Regions from separate parts of the Mycobacterium sp. D16Q16 genome, predicted to be linked through region 2. Evidence: predicted binding sites of a transcription regulator. Region 2 holds the regulator's gene; each other region holds the start of a gene.
What was found. Region 2 encodes LexA, which represses DNA repair genes until DNA is damaged. Its sites were predicted from a motif close to CGAACANNTGTTCG; they were not measured.
Positions count from the first base shown of each region.

Region 1: the regulator LexA is predicted to act here: its motif matches at 1,238-1,251, upstream of cofD (2-phospho-L-lactate transferase).
Region 3: the regulator LexA is predicted to act here: its motif matches at 2,773-2,786, upstream of B4394_RS04775 (error-prone DNA polymerase).

Region 1 is NZ_MAEY01000007.1:26,291-30,707, reverse strand. Features, by position in the region: gene B4394_RS09565 (DUF3499 domain-containing protein) at 1-106, opposite strand, end outside; gene B4394_RS09560 (metallopeptidase family protein) at 259-759, shown strand; gene B4394_RS09555 (WhiB family transcriptional regulator) at 789-1,043, opposite strand; gene cofD (2-phospho-L-lactate transferase) at 1,434-2,402, shown strand; gene B4394_RS09545 (coenzyme F420-0:L-glutamate ligase) at 2,399-3,775, shown strand; gene B4394_RS09540 (NUDIX hydrolase) at 3,772-4,314, shown strand.
Region 2 is NZ_MAEY01000015.1:38,464-42,880, reverse strand. Features, by position in the region: gene B4394_RS16545 (molybdopterin-dependent oxidoreductase) at 1-884, opposite strand, end outside; gene B4394_RS16540 (acyl-CoA dehydrogenase family protein) at 995-2,149, shown strand; gene B4394_RS16535 (GNAT family N-acetyltransferase) at 2,156-2,701, shown strand; gene lexA (transcriptional repressor LexA) at 2,698-3,372, opposite strand; gene B4394_RS16525 (LysM peptidoglycan-binding domain-containing protein) at 3,602-4,111, shown strand; gene nrdR (transcriptional regulator NrdR) at 4,242-4,417, shown strand, end outside.
Region 3 is NZ_MAEY01000004.1:68,438-72,854, forward strand. Features, by position in the region: gene B4394_RS04775 (error-prone DNA polymerase) at 1-2,759, opposite strand, end outside; gene B4394_RS04780 (alpha/beta hydrolase) at 2,911-3,888, shown strand; gene B4394_RS04785 (TetR/AcrR family transcriptional regulator) at 3,980-4,417, shown strand, end outside.

The DNA.
Region 1 (4,417 bases), on a different contig from region 2:
TGGCCAGCGGCCCGACCACGGCCGTCGAATCCGCGTAGACGAACGTCAACGTCGCCACGGCGGGACTCGGGCACCCGGGCCGACAGCAACGACGGGGGGCTCTCACAAACGTTGAGGCTAGCGTGCGCAAACACGTTCCGACCCGCAGACACGCGCTGTGAACCGACCGAGACCCTCCGGTGATCGGGCAGAGACCCCGGGGTGACCGGCTCGTTGCGATTCGCCAGCCACAGCAGCCACACCGTTACCATTTCTCGTATGTCACGTGACGGACGGCGCGGCGGCTCGGCTAGCGGGTCGAGCTCGCAGGGCTCTCGAAGGGGACGCGATTTCCGCGGCCCCCTCCTACCGCCAACCGTTCCCGGCTGGCGCTCACGGGCCGAGCGTTTCGATATGGCGGTCCTGGAGGCCTACGAGCCGATCGAACGGGCGTGGCAGTCACGATTGGAGGGGCTGGATGTCGCGGTCGATGAGATTCCCCGCATCCAGCCCAAGGATCCCGAGTCTGTGCAGTGGCCGCCGGAGGTCATCGCGGACGGACCGATCCCGCTGGCAAGGCTGATTCCTGCTGGCGTGGACACCCGGGGTAACACCACCCGGGCGCGAATTGTCCTGTTCCGCAAGCCGATCGAATTACGCGCGAAGAAATCTGGAGATTTGTCGGATCTCCTGCACGATCTACTGGTCGCGCAGGTTGCCACCCACCTGGGGGTGGAGCCGTCGGTGATCGACCCATCCATCACCGACGAGGGCGATTAACCCGCCCTGGTCGAGCACAGAACCCGGAGTTAGATGATGCCCCGCTTCAGGCGGCGGCGCTCACGCTCGGACAGCCCACCCCAGATGCCGAACCGCTCGTCATTGGCCAGCGCGGACTCAAGGCACTCGTCCTTGACCTCGCAGCCCTGGCAGATGCGCTTGGCCTCGCGAGTCGACCCGCCCTTCTCAGGGAAGAACGCCTCGGGATCGGTCTGTGCGCACAGTGCCTTCTCTTGCCACTGATCGTCAGCTACACCGATCAACGCATCAAAATCGTTCTGCACCAACGTCAGATGCGGACGTGCGGGCGGCAAGCCCGTCGCACCCGTGCCAACGCCGGAACTCAGCTCGTCGTGTACGCCAAATTCATTGCGCCCAAACAGCATCGTCCCGCCTCCTCACTGTTCCTCTTGCATCCCAATACAGCTCGTAATGCCCGGTTTCGTGCCACATCGTTGTTTTCTCGGCCATTTCCATTCGAACATCTGATCGAATCTCGGTCTGCGCCTGTAACTTCCAAACTCAGCCCGAGGAATGACACTGGTGTGATTACACACGTGTTCGCTGCCGGGGTCAAGCGAAGGACGAAAATTCATACCATCTGCGACCGACAAAATCGGCGTGGCGCCCTCGTGGCGTGTCGCATCATTGCCGGCGCACTAGTCTGGGTCAGCGTGAAACTCACCGTCCTCGTCGGCGGCGTCGGCGGAGCACGCTTCCTGCTCGGCGTCCAGCGCTTGCTCGGATCAGACTCCAGCAAGCATCAGATAAGCGCCATCGTGAACATTGGCGACGACGCCTGGATGCATGGCGTCAGGATCTGCCCTGACCTGGACACCTGCATGTACACCCTGGGCGGAGGCGTCGACCCCGAGCGAGGCTGGGGACACCGCGGCGAGACCTGGAACGCCATGGAGGAGCTGGCGGCCTACGGCGCCCAGCCCGACTGGTTCTCACTCGGCGACAGGGACCTGGCCACTCACCTGATACGCAGTCAAATGCTGCGAGCCGGTTACCCGCTATCAGCGGTCACCGAAGCGTTATGCAATCGATGGCAGCCCGGAGTCCGGCTGTTACCCGCCAGCGATGACCGCTGCGAGACCCACGTGGTGATCACCGACCCCGCCGACGGACAGCAGCGTGCCATCCACTTTCAACAGTGGTGGGTACAACACCGCGCGCAGGTTCACACGCACAGCTTCGCGTTCGTCGGCGCGGACGAAGCAAAGGCCGGGCCGGGTGTTGCCGAGGCCATTGGCGAGGCCGATGTCGTCTTGCTGGCTCCGTCCAATCCGGTGGTGAGCATCGGGGCGGTACTGGCGGTCGGTGGAGTTCGCGGAGCGCTCCGCACAACCCCCGCTCCGGTCATCGGATACTCGCCGATCGTGTCGGGCAAGCCGCTCCGCGGAATGGCCGATGAATGTTTGCGCGTGATCGGTGTCGAGGTGAGCTCGCAAGGTGTCGGGGAACACTTCGGCGCCCGTTCACAGACCGGCATCCTGGATGGCTGGCTGGTCGGCGAGGGTGACGCGGCTCACATTGCGGGAGTTCAGGTACGGTCAGTTCCGCTGCTCATGACCGACCCGGACGCGACGGCGGCAATGGTGCGTGCGGGACTTGACCTGGCCGGAGTTACCCTATGACCTTAGCTGCGGATTCCCCTGCACCGGAACATGGTTCAGCGGCTCCGGTAGAGATCTTACCCGTTCCGGGCCTGCCCGAGTTCCGCCCTGGTGACGACATCGCCGGGGCCATCGCCGAGTCAGCGCCGTGGGTCCGCGACGGCGATGTGATCGTGATCACCAGCAAGATCATCTCGAAGGCCGAGGGCCGAATCGTCGCCGCGCCCACCGACCCCGAGGCTCGAGACGCCTTACGGCGCAAATTGATCGACTCCGAATCGGTCCGCGTGCTGGCCCGCAAGGGCAAGACGCTGATCACCGAGAACACCATTGGCATCGTGCAGGCCGCGGCCGGAATCGACGCATCCAATGTGGATACTGCCGAACTCGTGCTGCTTCCCGTTGACCCCGATGCCAGCGCGACCGCGGTGCGGGCCGCACTGTCGCGCCAGCTGGGCGTGAACGTAGCGGTGGTGATCACCGACACCATGGGCCGGGCCTGGCGCAACGGCCAGACCGATGCGGCCATCGGATCTTCCGGCATCTCCGTCCTCTACGGCTACGCCGGTGCAAAAGATAAGCACGGTAACGAACTTCAGGTGACCGAGGTGGCCATCGTCGATGAGATCGCCGCTGCCGCCGACCTTGTCAAGGGCAAGCTCACCGACGTGCCCGTCGCGGTGGTGCGCGGCCTGGCGGTGTCCGATGACGGCAGCGCAGCCCGCGATCTCCAGCGCTCGGGCCCGGACGACCTGTTCTGGCTCGGCACCGCGGAGGCCTTGGAGCAGGGGCGCCGCGATGCGGTGCTGGTGCGCCGCTCCATCCGGCAATTCGCCGACATCGCAGTCGATCCCGACCTGCTACGCGAGGCCATCGGCGAGGCGCTGACTGCGCCCGCGCCGCATCACACCCACCCGGTGCGATTCGTGTGGGTGCGGGATCTGACGAGACGACGTGCACTGCTGGACGCCATGAAGGAGGCGTGGGCCGTCGACCTCAGCGGGGACGGTCGCACCCCCGAGTCCGTGGAGAAGCGGGTAGCACGCGGACAGATCCTCTATGACGCGCCCGAGGTCGTGATTCCATTCCTAGTACCCGACGGCGCACATGACTATCCCGACGAGCGCCGGAATGCGGCGGAACGCACCATGTTCACTGTCGCGGTCGGTGCCGCGGTGCAGGCACTCCTCGTGGCATTGGCCGCGCGGGGCGTGGGGAGCTGCTGGATCGGCTCCACCATCTTCGCGGCAGACGTGGTACGCAGGCAGCTCGTCTTGGACACCTCATGGGAACCGATGGGCGCCATCGCCATTGGGTATCCCCACGGTTACCCCGACGAGGGATTGACACCACGCACTCCCCTGCCGGCCGGCCAGATGCTGGTGGAGCTGTGACCGGACTGCGCGAGTCTGCCGTCGAGCTGCTCTCCTTGTGGGAGGCGCCCGATGCGGAGCAGGACAGCCTCCGGCATTCGGTGCTGGCATTCCTCGACGCCAACCCGGACGCCTGCCGCCGCCGCAGTGCCGCCGGCCATATCACCGCCTCGGCGCTGGTGGTCAATCACGACGGATCGCAGGCGCTACTGACCCTGCATCCTCGCGTCGGTAAGTGGCTGCAGCTGGGCGGCCACTGCGAGGAGGAAGACTCCACGATCCGGGACGCCGCCCTGCGCGAGGCCACCGAGGAGTCCGGGATCGCGAATCTGACTCTGACATCGAATCTTCTTGGAATACACGTACATCCGATCACGTGCTCGCTGGGTGTGCCGACGCGCCATCTCGACCTGCAGTTCTTGGCTCACGCACCCGAAGGCGCTCAGATCACCGTCAGCGACGAATCACTCGACCTGCGCTGGTGGCCCATCGATCAGATTCCGGATGAAGACCACTCGGTCGTCGTATTGGCCCAACGGGCGCGGGCACGTCTGCGCTGAGCGCGCGACCCAAGCTCCGCGAAGTCAGGTAGTGCATTACGCGCGTCTCGCGACATCGACGGTCGTATCGTGCCCTCATCAGCGGTTATTTGGTGAGGTGCAC
Region 2 (4,417 bases):
AGAGCACTGATACTCGCAGCCCATTCCGGGGTCTTGGGTACACCGTCGTCGATCCCCAGGAGATAGTGCTCAAACCGTTCATAGCCGGTGCAGTAGGAGCGTAGGAAGGCCAGGTTGGCCAGACCTTCCACGGCCAGCACATGGGCCAGCGCGAGCATGACCGTGACGTCGGTCCCGGGAACAGGTGCGTGCCATTCGCATTCGCCGTCGATGTCATCGCGCAGCGGACTGAAGGAGACGATGCGCCCGCCGCGGGCGCGGAACCTGTCGAGGGCATCACGAGCCGGATGCGCGGTGGTGCCGCCATGGTTGACACCGGTGTTCTTCAGGGCCATACCGCCGAATGAGACCAGGAGGTCGGTGTTCTCGACGATGACATCCCATGACGTCGACCTCTTGAACAGCCCGTCGTGGGTGCCGACGACGTGCGGCATGATGACGCCGGTTGCCCCCAGGCTGTACGAATGACGTGAAAAGGTGTACCCGCCGAGCAGTTTCAGGAACCGGTGTACCTGACTCTGGGCATGATGGAACCGTCCCGCGCTGGCCCAGCCGTACGAGCCGCCGTAAATGGCTTCGTTGCCATGAGTGTCGACGATCCGCCGTAGTTCATCGGCCAGTAGTTCGGTGAGCTCGTGCCAGGACACCTCGACGTACTCGTCGGAGCCGCGTGCTGTGCTGGGACCGGGTCCGTCCCGCAGCCAGCCGCGGCGTACGGATGGCGCGGTTACTCGGGCCTGGTGGCGGATCGAACCGGGAATGTTCTGCAGCAGCGGTGACGGGTCCAGATCGGTCGGGATAGGCGTGACGCCGATCACTTCGCCGTCGCGGATCTCGGGGGTAAATGCACCCCAGTGCGTGTGTGAAAGTGCCAGCTTGGTCACCTCAGTCAGCCTAGGCTTTCTGTCCGTCGAAACCAGGTAGGCGAGTACCAACCGACCAGTGGGTTGGTATACATTCTGCCGAGTACGTAAACCCAAACCGGAAGGTGATCATGGCCGGCGCTGTTAAGTTCAAACGCACCATTTTCGAACCCGAGCACGAACTGTTCCGCGAGTCGTTCAAGACCTTCCTGGAACGGCATGCCGAGCCGTACCGGGAGGAGTGGGACGAGAACAAGATCGTCGACCGCTCTCTCTGGGTCGAGGCGGGCAAACAGGGCTTCCTGGGCACTGACATGCCTGAGGAGTTCGGCGGCGGCGGACTCGTCGATTTCCGCTACAACGCCATCATCGGCGAAGAGATCACCAAGGCTCGCCAGTCGGGTATCGGTTTCACTTTGCACAACGATGTCGCGGGTCCGTACTTCCGGGATCTGGCCAACGACGAGCAGAAGGCCCGCTGGTTCCCCGGTTTCTGTTCCGGTGAGCTGATCACCGCCATCGCCATGACCGAGCCGGGCACCGGAAGCGACCTGCAGGGCATCAAGACCCGCGCGGTCAAGGACGGCGATCATTACATTCTCAACGGCTCGAAGACCTTCATCACCAACGGCATTAACGCCGACCTGGTGATCGTGGTCGCACAGACCGACCCCGAGAAGGGTGCGCTGGGCTTCAGCCTCATTGTCGTGGAACGCGGCATGGAGGGCTTTGAGCGCGGCCGCAAGCTCGACAAGATGGGCCTGGACGCGCAGGACACCGCCGAGCTGTCCTTTACCGATGTCCGGGTGCCCGCCGCCAACCTGCTGGGTGAAGAGGGCCAGGGCTTCATCTACCTCATGCAGAACCTGCCGCAGGAGCGCATGTCGATCGCCGTCGTGGCGGCCGCGGCGATGGAAACCATGCTTGAGGCGACCATCCAGTACACATCCGAGCGCAAGGCGTTTGGCAAGCCCATCAAGAGCTTCCAGAACAGCCGCTTTGTGCTGGCCGAGCTCGCTACCGATGCCACGATGATCCGGATTATGGTCGACGAGTTCATCACGCTGCTCAACAAGAAGGAACTGAGCGTCGAGCAGGCCGCGATGGCCAAGTGGTACAGCACCGAGAAGCAGGTTCACCTGATCGATCGCTGCCTGCAGCTGCACGGTGGGTATGGCTTCATGCGCGAGTACCCGGTTGCCCGGGCATACATGGATTCTCGTATCCAGACGATCTACGGCGGAACCACCGAGATCATGAAGGAGATCATCGGGCGTTCGCTCTAGCGCCTCATGATCATTCGTGACGCGACCGCCGATGACGCGGTCGCCTGCGCGGCGATCTACGCGCCGTATGTAACGGATACGGCCATCTCGTTCGAGGAGGTGCCGCCGTCGGATGCTGTTCTTGCCGAACGCATCCGCACGGCGGCCCACCGGCATGCCTGGCTTGTTGCCGAGGATGGCGGTGAGATCTTCGGGTATGCCTACGCGGTGCCGTGGAAATCACGGACCGCCTATCAGTGGGCGTGTGAGGTCAGTGTGTACGTGGACGGCACCCGGCAACAGCGCGGGACGGGCCGCCAGTTGTACACGGCGCTGCTCGACCGGCTGCGCTCTCGCGGTTATCGCACGGTGCTCGCCGTTGTCGTGGTTCCCAATCAGGCGAGTGAAAAGCTGCACCGGGCAATGGGATTCGAGAAAGTCGCATGCTACCGACGCATCGGCTACAAGTTGGGCAGCTGGCACGACGTGGCGCATTTCCAGCTGTTCCTGCCGTCCCTCGACGGCCGTGCAGGCGACGATTCCGCACCCGGACCGCCGCCTGGTGACGGCTAGATCTTGCGCAGGACGGTGACGACCTTGCCGAGGATGGCGGCGTCATTTCCGGGGATCGGCTCGAACAGTGGGTTGTGCGGCATCAGCCACACCTGACCCGTTGTCCGCTTGAATGTCTTGACGGTCGCCTCGCCGTCGATCATCGCCGCCACGATATCGCCGTTGTCGGCGACATTCTGCTGGCGGACCACTACCCAGTCGCCATCGCATATCGCGGCGTCGATCATCGATTCGCCGACCACCTTGAGCAAGAACAGCGATCCCTCGCCAACCAGCTCGCGGGGGAGCGGGAACACATCCTCTACGGCCTCCTCGGCCAGGATGGGACCACCGGCGGCGATACGGCCTAGGACGGGCACGAATGTTGGCTCGGGCAGGTCGCCGGAACCGGCCACATCGGTGGTCGCGGACGGGCCGCGGGAATCATCGATTCCTCGAACATCAACGGCGCGTGGACGATTTGGATCGCGCCGCAGGAAGCCCTTCTGTTCGAGGGTGCGTAGTTGATGGGCGACCGACGATGTCGAGGTAAGCCCGACGGCATCGCCGATTTCGCGGATGCTCGGGGGGTAACCCCGCTCATTCACCGATGCGCGGATGACCTCCAGGATGGTCCGCTGGCGCTCGGTCAGTGAACCGGTGGCGGGTCCCTTGCTGGGTGTATCGCTCATGGGCCCGAATCTAGACCTGTCGGCGGTATTTATCAAACATGTGTTCGATGCGTGTCGCGAATAGAGCCCGGGGGGCCGCGCGTAGGCGGCATTCGTGCAGCTCAAGACCACTTGTCGGTGGCGGATGCTACAAATCGATCACATGTTCGGACATCGAACACATGATCGAGTACATTCGAACATAAGAGCGAACGGGCCTACCGATCGACAGGACAGGAAGGGCACACAGATGAGCACAAACGTTCTCACCACACCGCGGTCTCGCGCTGCCGAGTACGCGTCACGCGATTACGCCCCGCAGGCACGTGCCTACAGCGCGGAGTACCCGCTGACTCAGCGTCGGGCGCTGCCGGTGCGCACCGTCGCCTATCGGAGGCCCGCCGGCCGGCCGGCCGCGTACCGGGGCACCGGTGTCCGGGTATCGGCGGTGCCGCATCGGGTGCATGGTCGTCGTCCGGTGAGCCTGAAGGCGACCATTGTTGTTTCGGTGGGTGCCGCGGTGGCGACGATGTGGCTGCTGATGCTCGGCCAGGTCAGTGCTGCCGGAGTCGGGGGAGTTGGTGTGCCGGAGCGTGTGGCGGTCGTCCAGGTCGCGCCCGGCGAGACCCTGGCCGACGTGGCCTCGCGTGTCGCGCCGGATGCCCCGCGCTCGGCGGTGGTGTCCAAGATCCGTGAACTCAATGAACTCGACTCGGCGACAGTACAAGCCGGTCAGACGCTGGTTTCTCCGGTCGGCTGATCGGCGAACGGGCGTGACCTTCGAACGTGTGGGAGCACGGGTATCCTCGAGACCGGTCTGGGCGCGCTGCGCTGTGTGTCAGCCCACCCAGCCCAGTGACTTGGAGTCCAGAACCGGCGAAGGAGCAGTAATGCACTGTCCGTTCTGCCGTCATCCAGACTCGCGCGTTGTCGATTCCCGTGAAGCGGATGAAGGTCAGGCGATACGTCGACGGCGATCGTGCCCGGAGTGCGGCCGTCGTTTCACCACTGTCGAGACCGCTGTGCTGGCCGTTGTGAAGCGCAGCGGTGTCACCGAGCCGTTCAG
Region 3 (4,417 bases), on a different contig from region 2:
AAGCAGCCCAGCACGCCCCCCGTGGCCAAGGCCTCGACCTGCGCCGTGGTCAGCTGGATGCGGCCGGTCAGATCGAGCAAAGAGGCGAACGCGCCGTGCGCTTTTCGCTCCTGGACAATCGCCTGAGCCAGGTCATCCCCGATGTGACGGACGGCGCTCAGGCCCATCCGGACCTCCAGGCCCGCATTCTCCAACGTCGCATACGACAGGCTGGCGTTGACATCGGGGCCATGCACGGTGACACCGTGGCGACGGGCATCGGCCACCAAGGACTGCGGCGAGTAGAAACCCATGGGCTGCGCGCGCAACAGCGCCGCGCAGAACGCAGCGGGGTGATGCAACTTGAACCACGACGAATAGAACACCAACGAGGCGAAGCTCTGCGCATGACTCTCCGGGAACCCGAAATTGGCAAAGGCATAGAGCTTTTCGTAAATGCGGTCGGCCCGCTCTCCGGTGATATTGTGCAACCTGGCCATGCCCTCATAAAACCTGGCGCGTAATTGCTCCATCCGCTCTGGAGAGCGCTTGGACCCCATAGCGCGGCGTAGCTGATCGGATTCGGCAGGAGTAAAACCGGCCACATCGACGGCGAGCTGCATCAGCTGTTCTTGAAACAGCGGGACGCCGAGAGTCTTCTTCAGCGCCCGTTCCATCGACGGATGCTCATACTTCCAATCCTTTTCGATCCCGTTGTACCGCCGTATATATGGATGCACCGAGCCGCCCTGGATGGGTCCGGGACGGATGAGCGCCACCTCCACCACCAAGTCGAAGAACTTCGCGGGTTTCAGCCGTGGCAGCGTGGCCATCTGCGCACGCGATTCCACCTGGAACACCCCCACCGAATCGGCCCGGGCAAGCATCTCGTACACCGCCTGCTCCTTCAGGTCTATTTGAGCCAAGTCAACCGTGATGCCCTTATGCTCGGCGACGAGATCGATGCAGTAGTGCAGCGCCGAAAGCATGCCCAGACCCAGCAAGTCGAATTTGACCAAACCAACTGCGGCACAATCATCTTTGTCCCACTGCAACACGCTTCGGTCCTCCATGCGCGCCCACTCGACGGGCACCACATCCGCCAGCGGACGATCGCAGATGACCATGCCACCCGAGTGAATGCCCATATGCCGGGGAAAATCCTTGACCTGCTGCGCCAAATGGATAACCTGCGGCGGAATGCCGTCGACCTCGGCGGCGTCAGCCAAACCGCCCCAATGACCCATCTGTTTACTCCAGGCGTCCTGCTGTCCCTGTGCGTATCCGAGTGCTTTGGCCATGTCCCGCACTGCCATCCGCCCCCGGTAGGTAATGGTGTTGGCCACCTGGGCGGCACGTTCACGGGTGTGCTTGGTGTAGACGTACTGGATGACCTCTTCTCGGCGATCGGATTCGATGTCGATATCGATATCCGGTTCACCGTCACGCGCCTCGGACATGAACCGTTCGAACAGCAGGCCCTCCGCCACCGGGTCGATGCTGGTAACACCAAGCGCGTAACAGACCGCCGAATTAACGGCAGACCCTCGACCCTGGCATAGGATGTCACTGTCGCGACAAAACCGCGCAATGTCGTAGACGACCAGGAAGTATCCCGGAAAGTCTTTCCTTGTAATGATATTCAACTCTTTTTCGATCTGGGCGTAAGCCTTCTCAGCACCCGCCCGTGGCCCGTAGCGCCGAGCAGCGCCCTCGATCGCCAGCTTCCGCAAAAAGCTAGCCTCGGTGTGCCCGTCTTCGACGTCAAAGGGTGGCAGCTTGGGGGCAATGAGTTTCAAATCGAAAGCACACGCCTCCCCCAGCTCGGCTGCCGCCGTCACAGCGTGCGGACAATGCGAGAACAGCCGGGCCATCTCATCCCCGGACCGCAGATGCGCTCCCCCCACCGGGGCAAGCCACCCTGCGGCATCATCGAGACTCTTGCGTGCTCGCACTGCCGCCATCGCCATGGCGAGCCGCCCACTATCGGGTGTAGCGAAATGTGCTGCGGTGGTAGCGACCACACCGACACCAAACTTCGGCGCCAACTCGGCGAGCACCGCATTGCGCTCATCCTCATCAGGATGGCCATGCCGGCTGAGTTCGATGCTGACCCGATCCGCCCCAAACCGGTCGACCAAACCAGCCAGCGCCTTTTCCGCCGCGTCTGGTCCGTGAGCGATGAGTGCTCGTCGCACATGCCCCTTACGGCAGCCGGTCAGAATATGCCAATGACCACCGGCAGCCTCGGCCAAAACGTCAAGGTCGTAGCGCGGCTTACCTTTCCGATCCTTGGGTGTACCACCGGACATATGCGCAGCCGACATCTCACGCGATAACCTCCGATACCCCTCCTGGCCACGCGCCAACACCAATAGATGCGTGGAGTCCTCCGTGTTGCCCTGTCCACCAAGAGACAGCTCCGCACCGAACACCGTGGGCAAGCCGAGCTCCCTAGCGGCTTCCGCAAAACGGACCACCCCGTAGAAGCCATCATGATCAGTGAGCGCCAGAGCCTTGAGATCGAGCCGGGCCGCCTCCTGCGCCATCTCTTCCGGCAGGCTGGCGCCGTCGAGAAAACTGAACGCCGAATGCGCATGTAGCTCGGCGTAAGGCACCGACGACCGTCCGCGCTCACGGGTGGGCGGCTCATAGGGTGGGCGCTTTCGGCTCCACGCCGGACCATCCCCGCCATCCCCCGGAGGCGCGTGACGGTTGGGGCGCCCATCAAGCACCCTCTCCATTTCCGCCCAGGTTGGGGGACCCTGCGACCAGCCCATCCCACCAGTGTATCGAACATATGTTCTATACGTGGCCGCTCCCGCAATTCGTACAAGGCAGGTAACTAACTAGATATATACATGTATGCTGGCGGTACTGGCCCGCATCCGACGCGACGGCAAGCAGCTAGACGAGAATCTGGAGAAGCGAATGCCACACCACGGCAACTACACGCCCGAAAAGGTCGTCTTCCCCTCGCACGGCGAGGACATCGTCGGTGTCGTACACCGTCCCCACGGTGACGGCCCCTTCCCCGCAGTGGTCCTGCTGGGCCCCTATTCGTTCGAGAAAGAACAAGCGCCAATCCACTACGCCACCCGTCTCGCTGACGAAGGTTTCCTGGCGCTGGCGTTCGATCCCCGCACCGTGGGCGAGAGCGGCGGCACACCGCGCCGTCTCGAGAACCCGAAGATGAAGAACGAGGACGCCGTAGCGGCCATCGACTACCTGCTGAACCGCGATGACGTCGACCCATCGCGCATCTTCGGGGCCGGTGTCTGTCAGGGTGGGCCCGAGATGCTCGATATCGCCTCCTATGACGACCGGATCAAAGCCGTTGCCTCGGTGACCGGTTACTACCGCGACCGCGAGACCGACCTGTTCATGATCGCCGCCGGCGTCAGCGAGAACCCGTTCGATCCGGCGACCGCGCCCACCACCGAGCAGCTGGAAGCTCTCCTGGACGCCAGGCTCACGCGGGCGCGTGATGCCAAGGCCCGGTACGAGCAGACCGGCGAAGTCCTCTACGCACCGCTGGTCTCCCCCGACCTCGGTGACCCGGTCGCCGGATCCGATGCCGGGTTGCCCGGGCCGCTGGTGTGGAGCTGGTACGGATCGTGGACGCTCAAGGGCTGGGAGAACCGCTACGCCATCATGAGCGACCTCGACCACTTCGACTACACCACCGTGCCTGGTGCCGCCAGGCTGGAGAAGCCCGCATTGGTGATCCACTCCGACACCTGCATGAATCCGGCGGCAGCACGGCGGCATTTCGAGTCGATTCCATCCGCCGACAAGAAGCTCATCTGGGAGAACGGCACCAATCACTTCCAGTACTACGACCAGCCCGACGTCGTCGACCGCACCGTCGGTCACATCGCCGACTGGTTCAACAGCCACCTGGCCTGATGGGGGCGCACCGTCTGGGCTGGCGGCATAACCGCTGCCCCAGCCGGTGCGCTGCCGAAATCGCGCGGCGACATGCCTCTAGGCTTATGGGATGCCGCCCGACGCCTCTGCCACCAAGAAGCGGCTGCTCGATGCCGCGTACGCGGAGTTCGCCGAGCATGGACTGGCCGGTGCACGTGTCGACAGGATCGGTGCCGCGGCAGAGGCCAACAAGCGGCTGCTCTACGTCTACTTCACCAACAAAGAAACACTGTTCGACACCGTGGTCGCCCATTCCATTGAGCGGATGTCCGATGCCGTCCCCTTCACGCCCAGGGATCTACCGGGCTATGCGGGCGCGTTGTTCGACCATCTGATCGACCATCCCGAACATCTCAGACTTGCCACCTGGGCACAGCTGGAACGCCCCATCGCCGGTCCCGCGGAAACTGCCGCCTACGCAGGAAAAGTCCAAGCGATCGCCGAAGCATGCCCTCCCTCAGTGCGTGTGGAACCTGCCGACATCCTGGCCCTCACGCTCGGGCTGACC